DNA from 3 places in the Oceanisphaera sediminis genome. Region 3 is predicted to be linked to each of the others. Evidence: riboswitches for the same ligand, from Rfam matches in the RefSeq annotation. Region 3 holds a riboswitch; each other region holds the start of a gene.

Region 1 (6,515 bases), on a different contig from region 3:
GGCGCCGACCAGTTGCCGACGTAGGCCACCAGAATGCCCTCTTGTCGCACCTGAATGAACAGATAGAGGGCGGCCAGCAGCAGACCGCTGCCGGACAGCACCGAAATCCAGCGCTGGACCAAACGCCAGCGCCAGCAGATCAGGGTCAGGGCACCGGCCAGCATGGGGATAAATATGGGTAGGATAACGGCTATATTCACGAGTCTGTGCTCTTCATTTCGTTCATGTCATCGGCCCCGATAACTTCATAGGCGCGATGGATCAGCACCACGGCAAAGGCCAGCACACCGAAACTGATGACGATGGCGGTCAGGATCAGCGCCTGAGGCAGCGGGTCGGCGATGATGCCGGCCGGTTGCGACAGTCCTTCCGGAATCAGCGGCGGTGCGCCCCGCACCAGGCCACCCCCGGTCAGGATCAGCAGGTTGGCGGCGTTGGACAGAATCATGAGCCCGATCACCAGTTTGACGATGCTGCGTCTGAGCATCATGAACAGCGCCGTGGCGTAGAGGCCGCCAATCACGAAAGCAAACAGGTTTTCCATTTATTCCTCCACCTTGTCCAGTGACAGCAATATGGTCGACACCACGCCGATCACCACCAGGTAAACACCGATATCGAACAGCAGGGGGGTACTTACCGCCAGCTCGCCGATGCCCGGCACATAGAGGGTGCCCCACTGGCTGGTCAAAAAGGGCTGGCCCCGAAACACCACGCCGACCATGCCGCTGAACAGCGCCAGTAACAGGCCGACGCCCATCAACAGCTGACTTTCCACCTTCATCAGCTTCTTGGTACTGCTGGCATCAAAGGCGAACAGGTGCAGGGCAAAGGCGCTGGACGCCACCAGCCCGGCGATAAAGCCGCCCCCGGGATCGTTATGGCCGCGCAACAGCAAAAAGATGGAGAACAACAGCAACAGCGGCACCAGCATGCGGGTAGCGGTCTGCAGTATGATGGAGGTATCCGATCTCATTTCTGCGTCTCCCAACGAAAGCGAATCATGGCATTGACGCCGATGGCCGCCAGCGCCAGCACGAAGATCTCGCCCAGAGTATCCAGCGCCCGGAAGTCGACCAGTATGACGTTGACGATGTTGCGCCCGTGCGCCACCACATAGCTGTTTTCCACCAGATAGGCGGTAATGCCCTCGCCCGGCAGGGTCGACTGGTTCACGGTGAGCACCATCATGGTCACCAGCACCCCGAAGGCACCGGCCACGGCCGCATCGCGCCAGCGTACCAGCGGGCTCGACAGATCCTGAAAACCGGGCAGACGAAACAGCACCAGTACCAGCATGATCACGGTCAGGGTCTCTACCAATACCTGGGTAATGGCCAGATCCGGTGCGCTGAAGAACACGTAAATCATCGCCATGGCAAAACCCAGCACCCCGATGGCCGCCACCGCGCCCAACCGCAGATGGGTGGCGCTGGCATACACCACCGCCACCAGCATCAGCAAGCCGATCACTACTTCGTAAAGCCGTACTCCCTCGAACGACAGCGAGTAGACAAAGGCGTCTTCCGACCAGAAGGCATAGGTCAGCAGGACGATGGTGGTCAGCAATATGGTCAGAATATAGTGGGTCATATAGCCATTCTGCAGTATGCGGGTCTGGCCCTTCGCCACCACCTGAAGGCCATCCATCATTCGCTCATAGCTCCGCTCGGGGCCATAAGCCAGGGGATTAAGGGCGGCGGCCAGCGGATCGCGTATGCGATCCCAGTGATGATAAAGCAGGCCGCCACACGCCAATGCCAGCGCACTGAGCAGCAGCGGCAGGTTGAAACCGTGCCACAGCGCCAGTTTCAGCTCGGCCGCCGGGGCGCCGCCAATGGCGGTTACCGCCGCCTGCAGCAGGGGCGTCACCAGACTCGGCATCAATCCCAGCAACAGACCGACAATGGCCAGCAGGGTAAAGCCCAGTCGCATCGCCAGTGGCGCTTCGTGGGGCGTTTTGGGCGTGGGCTTCAATGGCCCGTAAAAGGGTTTTATCGCCACCAGCGCGGCCGACGCCACTATGCCGATGGCGGTGATGACCGACAACCCGATCAGCAGGTTCGACAACCAGGGCGCACCCAGCGCCGCCTCGAACATCAGTTCCTTGGCGATAAAACCGAACAGCGGTGGAATACCGGCCAGCGACAGCGCGGCCAGGGTGATGAACAGCGCCGTTTGCGGCATGTATTTACGCAGCCCGCCCAGATCGCGTACATCCTTGGTGCCGGTGGCATGATCCAGGGTGCCCGCCGCCATGAACAAGGCGCCCTTGTATAGTGCATGGGCCAGCAGGAACACCATGGCCGCCTCCAGCGCATGGGGGGTACCGATGCCGATCAGCATGGTCAGGGTGCCCAGCGCCATGATGGTGGAAAAGGCGAGAATACGCTTGAGATCGGTGCTGCATACCGCCATCAGGGCGCCCACCGTCATGGTCACGCCGCCAAACAGCGACAGGGTCATCATCCAGGCCTCGCTACCGGCCATCATCGGCTGCAAGCGCGCCATCAGATAAACACCCGCCTTGACCATGGTGGCCGAGTGCAGATAGGCGCTGACCGGGGTCGGCGCCGCCATGGCGTTGGGCAGCCAGAAATGGAAGGGGGTCTGAGCCGACTTGGTAAAGGCGCCCAGCAGGATCAACACCATCATCGCCAGAAACAGCGGGTGTTGCTGTATATCCACATCTTGAGCCAGCAGTTCATTCAGCTCGAAGCTGCCACCGATGTTGCCCAGCAGGATCAGACCCGCCATCAACGCCAGGCCGCCACCGACGGTAATAAAGAACCCCTGCAGCGCCGCCTTGCGGGCTTTTTCCTGCTCGTGGTTGAAACCGATCAGCAGATAGGAGGTAAAGCTGGTCAGTTCCCAGAACACAAACAGCGAAATCAGGTTGCTGGACAGCACCAGCCCCAGCATGGCGGCCATGAAGGCCAGCAGGTACATCAGCAACTTGTGAATATCTTTATGGCCCTGCAGATAGCGGCCGGCGTAAATAAAGATAAAGGTACCGATGCCGGTGATCAGCAGCGCGAACATCAGGCTGAGGCCATCCACCATGAAGCTGAGGTTGATACCCAGGCTGGGAATCCATTCATGGCTCTGCAGCACGGTCTGACCCGTGGTCACCTGTGGCCAGAAACCCAGAAAGTAGCCAAACAGGGCAGCCGGCAGCACCGCCAGGACCCAGCCGATTTTCGTCCCCAGAACAGACGACAGGCGGGGCACCAGCGCCGCTAACACAAAACCCGAAATAACAGCAAAAAGCATAGGCAAACGGCCTCATTTCCATGCCTGTTCAGGCAACAGAATTAGCGAAAAAACAGAGGGAGAACGGCACAGGGCGCAGGCTATATTAGGAAGCATTTCAATTAACTTTCAAGCAGTTAATCGAATGTTTTTTTAAGTTGTTATGGCGGTCGATACTACAAGCCACCCCATCAAAACGCAAGCAGAGCCCGGTAATGGCGGCTCTGCGTGCGATACCGATCGCTATTTATGCCATTCCTTCAGCGCGAGAAGAAATGCTCCACCGGCCCTCGCCCCTGGCCGATGCGCAAACTGCTGCCGGCCAGAATGGCCTGATCGATATAATGCTTGGCGGTGGAGACCGCCAGATCCATCGCCAGCCCCTGCCCCAGATAGCAGGCCAGCGCCGCCGACAGGGTGCAGCCGGTGCCGTGGGTATTGGGGGTGATCACCCGCGGCGTATCGAAGCAGTGTACTTCGCCATCCTTCAATAACCAGTCCGGACTGCGCGACTCCTGCTGCAGAAAACCGCCCTTGAGCAGCACAGCGGCACAGTCCAGGTTGGCGAGTCCGGCAAACAGAGACTCGACATCGGCCAGGGTTGCAGGCACTGGGCTGCCGATCAGCGCCGCCGCCTCCGGCAGGTTGGGGGTGATCACATCGGCCAGTGGCAGCAGTTCTTCTCGCAGGCTGATGACCGCATCCTCGGCCAGCAGCATGTCGCCATTGGCGGTGACCATCACCGGATCCACCACCAGATGGGCCGGACGATAACGACGCAGCACCTCGGCCACGGTACGAATGGTGGCGCTGTCGCCCAGCATGCCGACCTTGACCGCCGTGACCTGCAAATCACTGAATACCGCTTCCAGCTGGGCGCGGATCATCTCCTGCGGTACCGGATGCACGGCGCTGACACCGCGGGTGTTCTGGGCGGTCAGGGCGGTGATCACCGAGCAGGCATAGCCGCCGGTGGCAGAAATGGCCTTGATGTCGGCCTGAATACCGGCACCACCACCGCTGTCGGATCCGGCAATGGTCAGCACTATCGGTTTGTGACTGGCGGCTTGATGATCTTGGGGGGTGTGACTGGTCATATCCTTATGGTCCTCCGGGCGAAGGCACCACCGGCAAACTGACGCTTGCCCGTTAGTTTCCTACGCCAGCATTAACTGGATCAGGTACGGCGGGTCCGGCATTGATACCGTCTCAGCCTCGCGGCTCCCCGACTAACAAGACTCGATAATAACGACCCGGGACCGTAAAGACCAGAAATCCCCGCTGTACGCTGTAAGTCATACCAACCCCACTAAACAAATGATCTATTTCATTCTTGTATAAAAGTCGAACAAAGGGTCCGCTCCGCCGACTCGCCGTGAATCCCTCCCTGGAGGCTCAGCCGCGCCATCCGTGGCGCGGATGGTCGGCTGAACAGCTCCCTTTGTCCTCCTTGATGCACCGGAGTTGTCTGTTAGCGCCGTCTACAGACAACTCGATGCTCGAGAAGAGGCAGCAGAGATCGCCTCCCACGACCGTGAAATGCCATGGATGGCATTTCCGAGCCCCCATGGGGCAGCTTGCTGCCGTGTATCTTTGTTGGGTAATGGACCGAATATCCAGTGAATATTCGCAGCCGTTACCCAGCAAAGATGGCTAGCCCAGTGGCGTGTCGAGGGAGGCGGCTGTGTTGCCTCTGAGCTCGGGTTTAAAAATGATCAGATCTTTATTCAAGTTGGTATCACACATAAAAAAACACCGAGCCTGCTGGTTCGGTGTTTGGTTTTTAACTGACGGCTTATAGCTTACGGCTGCAGTTAATGCGCCTCGTCCCAGTTGTCGCCTTCGCCAACTTCCACCAGCAGCGGCACATCCAGGCTGGCGGCCTGCTCCATCAGATCGCGGATCTGCTCCTTGAAGGATTCGACCTTGTCTGCGCGAATTTCGAACACCAGCTCATCGTGCACCTGCATCAGCATCTGTACTTCATCGATTTGTTGCTGCTCCAGCCAGCCGGAAACCTGAATCATCGCCTTCTTGATGATATCGGCGGCGGTGCCCTGCATCGGCGCGTTGATGGCGGCCCGTTCGGCACCCTTGCGGCGGGCACCGTTCTTGGCATTGATCTCCGGCAGGTACAGTCGGCGACCGAACAGGGTAGACACATAACCCTTGTCGGCGGCCAGGGCACGGGTGTCTTCCATGTAGCGCAGCACGCCCGGATAACGCTCGAAATAGATATCCATGTACTGCTGGGCCTCATTACGGCCGATGCCAAGCTGGCGCGACAGTCCAAAGGCGCTCATGCCGTAGATAAGGCCGAAGTTGATGGCCTTGGCCCGACGGCGCTGTTCTGTGGTCACCTGATCCAGCGCCACGCCGAATACCTCGGCGGCGGTGGCCTTGTGAATATCCAGCCCCTGGGCGAAGGCGTCCAGCAGGCCCTTGTCTCGCGACAGGTGCGCCATGATGCGCAGTTCAATCTGGGAGTAATCCGCCGCCACCACCCGGTAACCGGGCGCCGCCACGAAGGCCTGGCGAATACGCCGTCCTTCCGCGGTACGGATGGGAATGTTCTGCAGGTTGGGATCCGACGACGACAGCCGGCCGGTGGCGGTATTGGCCTGATGGTAGGAGGTATGAATGCGACCGCTGTGCTCGTTGACCATTTGCGGCAACTTGTCGGTATAGGTCGACTTGAGCTTGCTCAAGCCCCGGTATTCCATCAGCAGCTTGGGCAGCGGATAGTCCAGCGCCAGTTCCTGCAGTACTTCTTCGGCGGTAGAGGGTGCGCCCTTGGGGGTTTTCTTCAGCACCGGCAGTTCGAGCCTGGTAAACAGGATTTCGCCCAACTGCTTGGGTGAGCCCAGATTGAAGGGTTCGCCGGCCAGCTCAAAGGCTTCCAGCTCCAGCTCTTTCAGGCGCTTGGCAATTTCTTCGCTCTGAATGGCCAGCAGGCCGCTGTCGATGCGCACCCCGGTATATTCCATTTGCGCCAGAATCGGTACCAGCGGCATTTCGATATCGCTGAACACCTGCTGCAGCTCGGGTTCGACCGCCAGTTTCGGTGCCAGATGGTGATGCAGCCGCAGGGTGACGTCGGCGTCTTCCGCCGCATAGGGACCGGCCTGCTCCAGCGGTATCTGGTTGAAGGTCAGCTGTTTGGCGCCCTTGCCGGCAATAGACTCGAATGACATGGTGTTATGGTTGAGATAGAACGCCGCCATGCTGTCCATGTCGTGCCGGGTTTGCACCGAATTCAGTAC
Region 2 (6,515 bases), on a different contig from region 3:
GAACAGCACCGGAATCGACAGCAGCACGATCAGCCAGCGCGACAGCCCAAGCAGCTTGTGGGCGCCGATGTTCGGCAGCAGGCGGCGCAGGTCGACCACCATCATGCTGGACAGACCGCTGATGGTGGAGTCGGCACTGCTCATGATCAGCGCCAGACCAAAGGGCAGCAGGCCGATGGCAAACCACAGCGGCATGTTCGGCATCAAGACGCTGAACAGGGCGACCGAACCGTCACCGGGCAGATCCAGCCCCACGAAGGCCAGTCCGAACAGCCCCATGATGAAGATAATCGGAAAGCTGATCAGGCCGCTCAGAATGAAGCCGTTGCGAATCACCTTGTTGTCGCGGGCGGCAAACACCCGCTGCCAGGTACCCTGATAAAACAGGCCGGTCAGCACCACCGCGATGAAAAAGGTCAGGCCGGACTTGAGGCCGGTGGTGTCCAGCGGATTGAGCAGGTGCGGGGCTTTTTCCTGCAGCCCGGCGATGATCGGTGTTAGCCCGCCGGTGGCCTGCCAGCCAAACATCATCAACAGCAGCAGAAACGGCAGTATCACCAGCATCTGCACCCGGTCGGTAAAGATGGTGACCCGCAGCCCGCCGTACAGGGTATAGAGCAGGGTAGCGCCCATGACGATGCCGGCGGTCACCCACAAGGGTACCGGTGCCAGCAGTGCCACCATCTGGGCGATGGCGGTCAGTCCGGCGGTGAGCGAGATAAACAGGTAGAACATCATGATCACCAGCACAAAACCGTACATGCCGCGGCCATAGCGGCCGAGCACGAATTCGGTCAGGGTGTGGCCCTCGGGCATCAGCTCGCGGATGCGCCCGCCGAGCGGAATCATGATAAGCCGGGGCACCAGCACGCCCAGGGCATAGCCGGTAATGGCGCCAATGCCGCCCCAGGTGGCGGCCTGAGCCGGACCAAACAGGATCCAGGTACCCATGGTGGTGGCCAGCAGGGTCAGCATGGTGGCGCTGCCACTCTGGCTGTTGCGGGCCACGATAAAGTCTTCCAGCTTGTCTTGCCGGCGGCGGGCATAAAGCAGGCCGGGAATGGCAAAAACGGCGGCAAATAAGCAGAGCCACAGAATCGCGGCGGTGGTGTCCAGCATGTTGTTCTCCCTTTGTCCGTAACAGGTCAGTGCCCGTAACGGACAAGCATGACGATGGTAGCCATTCATTGGCTACATGGCGCCGGGCAACAACGGGCAGATTGGGAGGGAGAGTGAGGATCAATCATTTCCTTCCCTTCGCCGGCATTACCCGGATCAGGTTCGAAGGGTTACTGCAGTAAATTGCAGAGTCTCAGCCGGTCAGGCTCCCCCAGGAATAGCGTCAAGAGAGTAGAGAGACTGCCGATGGTTGTCAATCAAAGGCCCCATATCAGCGGCAACATCTAGCTGTTCGCAGACATAAAAAAACGCGGCCGAAGCCGCGTTTTTACTTTCAGCACAGAGGCCGGCTTATTTCACCATCCAGTCGATGGTTTCACCGGCGCGAATCGGCACCAGCTGATCGCCGCCCAGCGGCAGGGTGGCGTCGACGGTCCAGCTTTCTTTCACCAGGGTGATGGTGTCGGCGTTGCGGGGCAGGCCGTAGAAGTCGGGGCCGTTGTGGCTGGTAAAGGCTTCCAGCTTGTCCAGCGCACCGGCTTCCTCGAAGGCTTCGGCATACAGTTCCACGGCGGCGTGGGAGGTGTAGGCACCGGCACAGCCGCAGGCGGCTTCCTTGCGATGCTGGAAGTGCGGCGCCGAATCGGTACCCATGAAGAATTTCTTGCTGCCGCTGGTGGCGGCCCGCACCAGCGCCTGCTGGTGGGTGTTGCGCTTGAGAATGGGCAGGCAGTAGAAGTGCGGGCGAATGCCGCCCACCAGCATGTGATTGCGGTTGAACAGCAGGTGGTGAGCGGTAATGGTGGCCGCCACGTTGTCGCCTGCCTGTTCCACGAAGTTGACCGCGTGCTCGGTGGTGATGTGCTCCAGCACGATTTTAAGCCCGGGGAAGTCGCGCACCACGTCGGGCAGCACGGTGTCGAGGAACACCTTTTCCCGGTCGAAGATGTCGATGCTCGGATCGGTTACTTCACCGTGAACCAGCAGCAGGGTGCCGGTTTCCTGCATGACTTCCAGCACCGGGTAGATGTTTTTCACATCGGTCACGCCGGAGTCGGAGTTGGTGGTGGCGCCGGCCGGGTAGAGCTTGCAGGCCACAATCTTGCCGGTGGCCTTGGCCGTGCGGATTTCCTGCGGGTCGGTTTTATCGGTCAGATAAAGGCTCATCAGCGGCTCGAACCGGCTGCCTTCGGGCCGTACCGCCACGATGCGGTCGTAGTAGGCCAGTGCCAGATCTGTGGTGGTGGCCGGCGGCAGCAGGTTGGGCATCACGAGGGCGCGGCCCAGGTAACGGCTGGCATCGCGCACCGTGTCTTTGAGTTGTTCGCCATCGCGCAGGTGCAGGTGCCAGTCGTCGGGGCGGGTGATGGTCAGTGTGGTTGTAGTTGCGGTCATAGTTGAGGTCATAGTCGGCTCGGCGGGTTATCCATTACATCCAGACGGCCATTATCCACCTAGCGGCGGTTTTCACCAAACTTCCGAAAAACGTGAGGGGTGAGACGTGAAGGGAGAGGAGAAAGAAACAAAATGAAACAGGCGGCCTTGCTTGTGGTTTTTCGCCTCACGTCTTACCCCTCACCCCTCACGCTCTCGGGCTATTAAACCCGCGCAGGGGTGTGTTATGGTCTGGGCGTGACACGGGGTGTCTTGCGGCCAGTGGCCGGCAGGGCTGAGATAACACCCGTCGAACCTGATCCAGTTCATACTGGCGAAGGGATGTCAGCCTTCCGGCTATCGGCGTATTCTGCCAGTCCATGCCTTCGCCTCTAACAAGAGGTAGCGATGCAAACGTCCATCAATCTGAACGAACAACTGGTGCTGGTCACCGGCGGCGCCCGTGGCCTGGGCGAACACCTGGTACGCGCCTTTCTGCGTGAAGGCGCACGGGTGGTAATCAACTACCTGCACAGCGCCGAGGCCGCCGAAAAGTTGGCGGCAACAGCCCCCGGTCGGGCGCTGGCACTGCAGGCCGACGTAACCGATGCCGCTGCGGTGCAGGCGCTGTTTGCCCAGGCGCGCGAACATTTCGGCAGCCCGATCACCACCGTCATCAACAATGCCCTGCCGGCTTTTTCGTTCAACGGCGATGACCGGGCCAATGCGGATCAACTGCGTTGGGAAGATCTCAACCAGCAGCTGGAAGGCGTGGTCAAAGGCGCGCTCAATACCACCCAGGCAGCGTTGCCCGGTCTGCGCGAGGCGGGCTTTGGCCGCATCGTCAACGTGGGCACCAATCTGTTTCAGAACCCGGTGGTGCCGTATCACGACTACACCGCCGCCAAGGCGGCGCTGCTGTCGCTGACCCGCACCCTGTCGCAGGATCTGGGCCCGGACGGCATTACCGTCAACATGGTGTCCGGCGGCCTGCTGCGCACCACCGATGCCTCGGCCGCCACGCCCGAAGCGGTGTTCGATTACATCGCCGCCGCTACGCCGTTGCGCCGTGTTACGACCCCCGCCGAGTTTGCCGATGCCACCCTGTTCTTCGCCTCACCCTGGTCACGCTCGGTGACCGGCCAGAATCTGGTGGTCGACGGCGGCCTGGTGAAAAACTGATGGCGGCCCGGAATCAAGACCAGCGCATGATGCACCTGAACCTGTTTTTGTTTGGCTGCGGTCATCACAGGGCGGCCTGGCGTCACCCCGACTCGGCGGTAGAGCAGCTGGGCGACATTCGTTATTACGAGCGGCTGGCGCAAACCGCCGAGCGGGGCAAGCTGGATGCGGTGTTCTTCGCCGACGGTCAGTCTACCGGCAATGTGGCGGACGGCAGCTACTGGTTTCTGGAGCCGTTGACGGCCATGGCCGCCATGAGCCGGGCCACCGATCGCATCGGTTTTATCAGCACGGTGTCCAGCACCTTTTTCACGCCTTTTCATGCGGCGCGCATGATGGCCTCGCTCGATCATATATCCAACGGTCGCATGGGCTGGAACGTGGTGACCTCCATGTTCGATGTGGAAGCCCGCAACCATGGTTATGAGGCCATGCCGGCCCACGCCGAGCGTTATCGCCGGGCCGAGGAGTTTGTGGATGCGGTGATCAAACTGTGGGATTCCTGGCAGACAGATGCGCTGGTGATGGATCGTGCCGGCCATTATGCCGATCCCGACAAAGTGGTGCCCATCAATCACCACGGCGAGTTCTTTCTGGTGGACGGCCCGCTCAATGTGCCGCGCCCGCCCCAGGGTCATCCGGTGTTGTTTCAGGCCGGCGCGTCCGATCAGGGACGAGCATTGGCGGCCAAGTGTGCCGAGGCCATTTACGCCGTGGCCTACGACTTGCCCGCCGCTCAGGATTACTATCGCGATATCAAACGGCGGGTGCAGGCCACCGGTCGCGGGGTTGATGTGCCTATCATGCCGGGGCTGGTGACCTATGTGGCGTCTACTGAAGCCGAGGCGCTGGCCAAGCAGCGTGAGCTGGACGAGCTGCTGCCCGCCGCCGCCTCGCTGCGCCAACTGAGTACCTACGTGGGGCAGGACTGCTCCGGCTGGGAGCTGGACGCGCCGGTACCGGCGTTGCCGTCGCTGGATGCCTTTACCGGGCCCAAGGGCCGCTTCGCGACCATTCTGCGCATTATCGAGACCGAACAGCCCACGGTGCGGCAGCTGTTGGGTCGGCTGGCGGCCGGTGGCGGTCACTGCACCATGGTGGGCACGCCCGAGTCTATTGCCGATCGTATGGAGCTGTGGTTTCACCACGAAGGTGCCGACGGTTTCAACCTGATGCCACCGTCGCTGCCCGCCGGCATCGAGGACTTTGTCGATCAGGTGGTACCTGAACTGCAGCGCCGCGGCCTGTTCCGCACCGAATATGAAGGCAGCACCCTGCGCGATCATCTGGGGCTGACTCGACCCGAGTAAGCGTAATTCCGATGGATTGCTTGTTGGTCACAAGTAGTTGTGATAACAGCAGAAAATCGGCCAAAGGGCCCGCTCCGCCGACACGCCGTAAATACATCCCTGTAGGCTCAGCCGAGCCATCCGTGGCGCGGATGGTCGGCTGAGCAGATCCCTTTGCCCTCCTTGCTGCTCCGGCATCGCCTGTTGGCGCCGTCTGCAGACAACTCGGAGTTTAGAAAGAGGCAACAGAGACAAGCTCCCACGACCGTGACATGCCAGGGATGGCATGTCCGAGCCTTACAGGGATGTACTTGTAACGTGTCGTGGGAGGTGACTGTGTTGCCTCTGGAGCCGGGCGTAAAGACAGATGCTTACCTCGACTACAGTGTCATCCTGTAGTGCCGTCGGCTAACCTGATAAGCGTGCTTTCTGTAACGAACTTTCTGTAATAAACAAGGAGTCGATATGCGTATTTTGATGGTACTGACCTCTCATGACCAACTGGGGGATACCGGCGAGAAAACCGGTTTCTGGCTGGAAGAATTTGCCGCTCCTTATTACGCATTCAAGGATGCGGGCGCCACCATTACCCTGGCTTCGCCCAAGGGGGGCCAGCCGCCGCTGGATCCGAAAAGCGATGCAACCGATGCCCAGACCGAGGCCACCGAGCGTTTTCGCGCCGATGCGGCCGCTCAGGCCGAGCTGGCCACTACCCACCAGCTGGCCGATCTGTCGGTGAATGACTTTGATGCGGTGTTTTATCCCGGCGGTCACGGTCCACTGTGGGATCTGGCGGAAGATGCGGACTCCATCGCGTTAATCGAGGCCATGGCCGCGGCGGGCAAACCGGTGGCGGCGGTGTGTCACGCCCCGGCGGTGTTGCGCCATACCAGGGATGGTGCGGGTAAACCGCTGGTGAGCGGCAGGCGGGTAACCGGCTTTACCAACAGCGAAGAAGAAGCGGTACAGCTGACCGCCATAGTGCCTTTTCTGGTGGAGGAAATGCTGCGCCAGAACGGCGGCGATTACCGCAAGGCCGATGACTGGCAGCCGCATGTGGAAACCGATGGTTTGCTGGTCACCGGCCAGAACCCGGCCTCTTCCGAGCCGGCTGCCAGCGCCCTGCTGGCGCTATTGAAGCACTGACACCTCAGCCCGGCGGCGACAGCCGCCGTTCCAGCCGCTGAAACAGGGCATCGATCAAAATGGCCACCAGCGCCACCATGATGCCGCCCTGCAGTACGAAAGCCATGTTGTCGGTCAGCAGGCCGGCAATAATCACCTCTCCAAAGCCCTTGGCCGCCACCGTCGATCCTATGGTGGCGGTGCCGATGCTGATCACCAGCGAAATGCGGATACCGGCGATGATCATCGGCAGTGCCAGCGGCAATTCCACCGACCACAGCTGCTGGCGCGGGCTCATGCCCATGCCGCGTGCCGCCTCGCGCACGCTGGCCGGCACCTGCTGCAGGCCGGTAACGGTGTTTTCATAAATGGGCAGCATGCCATAGAGAAACAGCGCCACCAGAGTCGGGGTCAGCCCGAAGCCCA
Region 3 (6,515 bases):
GCTTGGCGATCAAGGAGCGGGTGTCTTCAATCGCTTCGGTGATGATCACCTGTACCGCCTGACCCAGCTCGTACAGCGGGGCCTTGTCCAGGTAAACCCGGCCATCGTCCCAGCTGCATTCCAGTCGATCCCGGTTGGCCAGGATCAGCGAGGAAGGCATGAACACCACGGCACCGTTTTCCTGCAGGCGCAGCTTGACGCCACCGCGACCGATATCGACCACTTCGGCATCGAACACCTTGCCTTCGGCCACGGCCGGCTGCAGATAACGCACATACAGCCAGTCGGCGATATCGCGCTCGGCCCGGCGATGCATGCGGCGCTGCTCGGACAGGTGAACGGCCAGTTCGTCACTGGGTGCATGCACGCCATGTTCCTGCTCGGCAAGAATGGCCTTGATCAGACGGTGGTTGACGATGTCGCCGTATTTACGAATCGGCGAGGTCCAGGTGGCGTAGGCGGTCAGGCCCAGGCCAAAGTGCTCACCCGGGGTGGCGCTCATGGCGGCAAACGACTGGTAACGACGGGTGCGACTGTCCAGATAACTGGTGTCGCGGGCATCCAGCCAGCGGCGCAGGGCACAGAAGCCTTCCAGGCTCGACAGGGTGTCAGGCTCGAAGGGGGCTTCGTGGGTCTGCAGCAGTTCGACCAGGCCTTCCATTTTTTCACTGTCAAAACCGGCGTGCACGTTGAAGATACCGGTGCCGGCATGTTCGGTCAGCCAGTTGCCGCAAGACAGGTTGGCGGCGATCATCGCCTCTTCTACCATCTGGTTGGCGATGCGACGGTGATCGACCAGAATGGCCGTGACGTTGCTGTCTTCGTCGAGCGCAAAGCGGTAATCGGGTCTGTCCTTGAACACGATGGCGTGCTTGCTGCGCCAGGCGCTGCGGGCATGGGTCAGGGCGGTCAGCTCACGCAGCTGCTCGGCAATGACTTCGCTGCCGGGCTGCCAGTCGCCGATTTGCTCGACCCAGTCGGAGACCTGATCGTAGCTTAAGCGGGCCTGGGAGCGAATGTGGGCGGCGAAGAAGTCGGCCTTGTCGGACACCTTGCCGTCAAAGTCGATCTGCAGGCGGGCACACAGGGCCGGACGCTCTACCCCTTCCTGCAGCGAACAGAGTTCGTCGGCCAGGGTGCGGGGCAGCATGGGAATGTTGCGGCCGGGGAGATAAACGGTAAAGGCGCGCTCGGCGGCGACGCGGTCCATTTCGCTGTTGTGGGCAACATAGGCGGTGGGGTCGGCGATGGCAACGGTCAGTTCCCAGGCGTTATCCAGCTTTTTCACGCTCAGGGCATCATCCATATCCAGGGTGGATTCGCCATCGATGGTGAAGAAGGGCATATCGGTAAGATCCTGACGCGGCAGGGTTTCTTCCAGCGTTTGCCACTCGGCCCTGTCTTCCGGCGCCTGGTTGGCCAGCTTGTTGCGGGCCAGCACCACCCACCAGGGAGCGATGGGGTCTTCTACGCCGGCAATCACTTCCACCACGCTGGCGAAAAAGCCTTTGTTGTCTTTCAGGGCGTGGCGGGTCATTTCGCCCAGTACCCAGTCGCCTTCTTTCAGGCTCTTTTCGTCCAACCCCTTGATGGCGCGTGCCTTGATGGCATCTTTCATCAACGGATGATCGGGCACGATATTGAGCCGGTCACGGAACCACTTCACCCGGGCCACAAAGCGGGTAACACCGGCTTCGATCAGGGTCTCGGGCTCAACCAGCTCGCGCTCGTTTTCGGTACGCACCACGGCGGTAATGTGATCGCCATGCATCACTTTTTTCATCTGTGGTGGTGGAATAAAGAAGCTTTCTTTTTCGCTTACTTCAAGAAAACCAAAACCTTTGGAGGTACCTTTCACGATGCCTTCTTTAATGGGAAGGGTTTCGCGGATTTGTTGCTTGAGCTGGGCCAGCAGGGGGTTGTTTTGAAACATAAGTAAAGACCTGTCGAAATATGCGCCTGACTATACGGATTTACCCCCGATATGCCAAGGAAACCTTGACGCTAGCCGTGGCATTGGATAAGGCTGAGTCTGGACATGTCGGGGTGACCGGCCTCGTTCACGCCCTGGCTTAGCAGGTAGTAACCGCGGTTGTCGGGGTAGCACCATTTTTAACCGGGACGCGGCCGTCGAGCTTGGTTATCATAATCGTTTGAATCCGACTGCTAAGCGATACTCATATGTCACCACAATCCTGGCTGCTGGCGATTCGGCCCAGAACCCTGCCTCTGGCGGTGGCCTCCATGCTGTTGGGCGCGGGCACCGCCGCTCAGGCCGGCGCCTTTAACGGCGGCGTGCTGACGCTGGCGCTGCTGACCGCGCTGTTGCTGCAGATACTGTCCAACCTGGCCAACGACTATGGCGACGGCGTACGCGGTACCGACTCGATAAACCGCACCGGCCCGACCCGAGTGCTGGCCTCCGGCCTGGCGAGCCCCGATCAGCTGCGTAACGCCATGATAGTAACCGCCGCACTGGCAACCGGCTCGGGCCTGTTACTGCTGTGGGCGGCATTGGGGCCCGATGTCGGTGCCTGGCTGGGATTTATGGCGTTGGGGTCTTGTGCCTTGCTGGCGGCGCTGGGTTACACCCTGGGCCGGCGCCCTTATGGCTATCTGGGCCTCGGCGATGTGGCGGTATTCGTGTTTTTCGGCCCGGTGGCGGTGCTGGGCTGCAGTTACCTGATGCAGCATCGGCTGAGCGAGTCCGCCGGCTGGGCATCACTCACCGCCGGCCTGCTGGCGGTGGCGGTGCTCAATATCAACAACATTCGCGACATGGACACCGACCGGCAGGCCGGCAAGCACACCCTGGCGCTGCGGCTGGGGTTGCGGCGGGCGCGGGCCTATCAGTTGTTGCTGCTGGGGGGCGCCGTGCTGGCCGGCACCCGCATCATGACCGAGCCGGGCTTTGTAAGTTTGCTGGCGCTCTGGCCGCTGGCGCGGGCCACTCAATTGGTGCTGACCGGCCAGGGCGCCGAGCTTAACCGGGCGCTGGCTCTGACCGCGCGGGGCACGCTTGCCTTCACCGGCCTGCTTGCGCTGGGGCTGGTGGTCGGATAAAAACCGGCCGAGTCCAATGCCGAAATGTTTCATGGCGGTTAACTTTTTATAGCCGGATTGTCCGGTAATGACTTTGCTTTTGTGAGCGGGGTCTGTTTATACTGGCCGCTATCTTGTCGGAGTGCTCTATATGGGCTGAGACCGCGAAAGCGGGATCCGTTGAACCTGATCAGGCTAATACCTGCGTAAGGGAAGCAAGCGAGAACTTGGCGCCACACCTCTTCTGCCGAGTTCTTTCTCAACACTCCTGACAAGCATTTTCACCCTCAATGGATTCGAAGTGAGATTGCTATGTCAAAAATAAACCGTCGTGAAGTTCGCAGCCAGGCCCAGGCATTTATCGATAACCTGAAAGGCGAGCACTTCCCCAATTCCCGCCGCATCTACATCGAAGGCTCGCGCCCGGACATCAAGGTCGGCATGCGCGAAATTCATCTGGCCGACAGCTTCAAGGGCGGCACCGAAGAAAACCCCATTCTCGAGCCCAATGCGCCGGTACCGATTTACGACACCGCCGGTCCCTACGGCGATCCCGATGCCGATCTGGATGTACGCCGGGGTCTGCCCCAGATGCGTCGTCAGTGGATTCTGGAGCGTAACGACACCGAGGAGCTGGAGGGCGTTACCTCCGAGTTTACCCAGCAGCGCATGGCCGACGATGGCCTGGATCACCTGCGTTTCGAGCAGATGCCCAAGCCGCGCAAGGCCAAAGTCGGCGCCTGTGTCACCCAGCTGCACTATGCCCGCAAAGGCATCATCACCCCCGAGATGGAATACATCGCCATTCGCGAGAACATGGGCCGCGAGCGGGTGCGGGACGAGATGCTGCTGCAACAGCACCCGGGCCAGAACTTCGGCGCCAACCTGCCGGACGCCATCACCCCCGAATTCGTGCGCAAGGAAGTCGCCGAAGGCCGCGCCATCATTCCGGCCAACATCAACCACGCCGAGTCCGAGCCGATGATCATCGGCCGCAATTTCCTGGTGAAAATCAACGCCAACATCGGTAACTCGGCGGTGACTTCCAGCATCGAAGAAGAAGTGGAGAAGCTGGTGTGGTCCACCCGCTGGGGTGCCGACAACGTGATGGATCTGTCTACCGGTCGTTACATTCACGAAACCCGCGAATGGATACTGCGCAACAGCCCGGTGCCCATCGGTACCGTCCCCATCTACCAGGCGCTGGAAAAAGTGAACGGCGTGGCCGAAGACCTGACCTGGGAAGTGTTTCGCGACACCCTGATCGAACAGGCCGAGCAGGGCGTGGATTACTTCACCATTCACGCCGGCGTGCTGCTGCGCTTCGTGCCCATGACCGCCAAGCGCGTCACCGGTATCGTGTCGCGCGGTGGTTCCATCATGGCCAAGTGGTGTCTGTCCCATCACAAGGAAAGCTTCCTCTACGAGCATTTCCGCGAAATTTGCGAAATCTGTGCCGCCTACGATGTGTCGCTGTCGCTGGGTGACGGCATGCGTCCCGGCTCCATTGCCGACGCCAACGACGAAGCCCAGTTTGCCGAGCTGCACACTCTTGGTGAGCTGACCAAGGTCGCCTGGGAATACGACGTACAGGTGATGATCGAAGGCCCCGGCCACGTGCCGATGCACATGATCAAGCGCAACATGGAAGAGCAGCTGGAGCATTGCCACGAGGCACCCTTCTATACCCTGGGCCCGCTGACCACCGATATCGCCCCCGGCTACGACCACTTCACCTCCGGCATCGGTGCCGCCATGATCGGCTGGTTCGGTTGCGCCATGCTGTGCTACGTCACCCCGAAAGAGCACTTAGGGTTGCCGAACAAGGAAGACGTCAAACAGGGGCTAATCACCTACAAGATTGCCGCTCACGCCGCCGATCTGGCCAAGGGCCATCCGGGTGCGCAAATCCGCGACAACGCCATGTCCAAGGCGCGCTTCGAGTTCCGTTGGGAAGATCAGTTCAACCTGGCGCTGGATCCGCAGACCGCCCGTGCCTATCACGACGAAACCCTGCCGCAGGAATCCGGCAAGGTAGCCCACTTCTGCTCCATGTGCGGACCCAAGTTCTGCTCGATGAAGATCACTCAGGAAGTGCGCGAGTATGCCGCCGCCCAGGAAGCCATAGCGGTGCAACTGGTCGATATGGACGGCAACAGCGAAACCGTGGTCGCCGGCATGGCGCAGATGTCACAAGAATTCAAGAAACGCGGCGGTGAGCTGTATCACCAGGCCGACAAACTGGAGCAATAATTTCTATGACAAGACCCATCGTCTGGACCATCGCCGGCTCCGATTCGGGCGGCGGTGCCGGTATTCAGGCCGATTTGCACACCATTCAGGGACTGGGCGGCCACGGCTGCTCGGTTATCTCCGCCATTACCGCCCAGAACTCGGTGGCGGTATCCATGGTCGAGCCGGTATTGATGCAGGCTTTTACCAGCCAGCTGGTCTCGCTGGCCAGCGACATGCCGGCCCGGGCCATCAAGATTGGTCTGCTGCCCGGCGGCCTGCGGGCCGAGGTGCTGGCGCGCACGCTGCGTGAATATCGCCGCCAGTGGCAGCCCTTTGTGGTGCTGGATCCGGTGGCCATTGCCAGCACCGGCCAGAGCATGGCCGAAACCAACCTGATCCCGGCGTTGCAGCAGCACCTGCTGCCCGAGGTGGATCTGGTTACCCCCAATGCGCTGGAACTGAAAGTATTGTCGGGCATCGCGCCCGACTCTCCGGCACAGCTGCGCGCCGGGGCCGCCGCCCTGCTGGAACTGGGCGTACGCGCCGTATTGGTGAAGGGCGGTCACCTGGACTGGGCCGGCGAGCAGGCCATCGACTATTACACCGACGGCCAGCGTGAAATCTGGCTGGCCAGCCCCCGAGTGCAAACCCGTCACGGTCACGGCACCGGTTGTACCCTGTCGTCGGCCATCGCCACCGCCGTGGCGCTGGACTACCCGATTGAAGATGCGCTGGTGCTGGCCAAGGCCTACGTCAATCAGGGCCTGAAGGGCGCCGAGGCCATCGGCGCCGGTGCCGGCCCGGTGGCCCATCTGGGCTGGCCGACGGATTTGAACGACTTTCCCACCGTGGTGATGCCGGGCTCGGCCCTGGCCGAACAGCTGGGCATCACCGGCACCAGCCCGCAAGGGGATTTTGCCGCCATGGATACCCTCAAGCTGGGGCTGTATCCGGTGGTGACCTCGGTGGCCTGGCTGGAACGCCTGCTGGAGCAGGGAGTACGCACCCTGCAGCTGCGCATCAAGGACAAGGCCGACGCCGAGGTGGAAGCCGACATCAAGGCCGCGGTCGAGCTGGGCCAACGCTACAACGCCCGGCTGTTCATCAACGACTACTGGCGGCTGGCCATCAAGCACGGCGCCTACGGCGTGCACCTGGGCCAGGAAGATATCGAAGTGGCGGATCTGGAGGCCATTCGCGCCGCCGGTCTCAAACTGGGCCTGTCTACTCACGGTTAT

The links. Region 3 has a riboswitch for thiamine pyrophosphate ahead of thiC (phosphomethylpyrimidine synthase ThiC). Riboswitches for the same ligand answer to the same signal wherever they lie in the genome.
Region 1: it holds a riboswitch for thiamine pyrophosphate, as region 3 does, so the genes downstream of both, thiD (bifunctional hydroxymethylpyrimidine kinase/phosphomethylpyrimidine kinase) here and thiC (phosphomethylpyrimidine synthase ThiC) in region 3, are expected to answer to the same signal.
Region 2: it holds a riboswitch for thiamine pyrophosphate, as region 3 does, so the genes downstream of both, ABD827_RS00315 (3-oxoacyl-ACP reductase) here and thiC (phosphomethylpyrimidine synthase ThiC) in region 3, are expected to answer to the same signal.

The regions. Positions count from the first base shown of each region.
Region 1 is NZ_BAABDS010000026.1:39,742-46,256, reverse strand. It holds gene ABD827_RS08190 (Na+/H+ antiporter subunit D) at 1-200, opposite strand, end outside; gene ABD827_RS08185 (Na+/H+ antiporter subunit C) at 197-544, opposite strand; gene ABD827_RS08180 (Na+/H+ antiporter subunit B) at 545-976, opposite strand; gene ABD827_RS08175 (putative monovalent cation/H+ antiporter subunit A) at 973-3,273, opposite strand; gene thiD (bifunctional hydroxymethylpyrimidine kinase/phosphomethylpyrimidine kinase) at 3,513-4,349, opposite strand; TPP riboswitch at 4,390-4,490, opposite strand; gene polA (DNA polymerase I) at 5,067-6,515, opposite strand, start outside.
Region 2 is NZ_BAABDS010000001.1:76,944-83,458, reverse strand. It holds gene ABD827_RS00325 (sodium:solute symporter family protein) at 1-1,119, opposite strand, end outside; TPP riboswitch at 1,236-1,342, opposite strand; gene pyrC (dihydroorotase) at 1,471-2,514, opposite strand; TPP riboswitch at 2,748-2,853, shown strand; gene ABD827_RS00315 (3-oxoacyl-ACP reductase) at 2,902-3,675, shown strand; gene ABD827_RS00310 (LLM class flavin-dependent oxidoreductase) at 3,702-4,985, shown strand; gene ABD827_RS00305 (type 1 glutamine amidotransferase domain-containing protein) at 5,430-6,110, shown strand; gene ABD827_RS00300 (ABC transporter permease) at 6,115-6,515, opposite strand, start outside.
Region 3 is NZ_BAABDS010000039.1:195,384-201,898, reverse strand. It holds gene ABD827_RS14610 (exoribonuclease II) at 1-1,933, opposite strand, end outside; gene menA (1,4-dihydroxy-2-naphthoate octaprenyltransferase) at 2,182-3,063, shown strand; TPP riboswitch at 3,171-3,274, shown strand; gene thiC (phosphomethylpyrimidine synthase ThiC) at 3,355-5,295, shown strand; gene thiE (thiamine phosphate synthase) at 5,301-6,515, shown strand, end outside.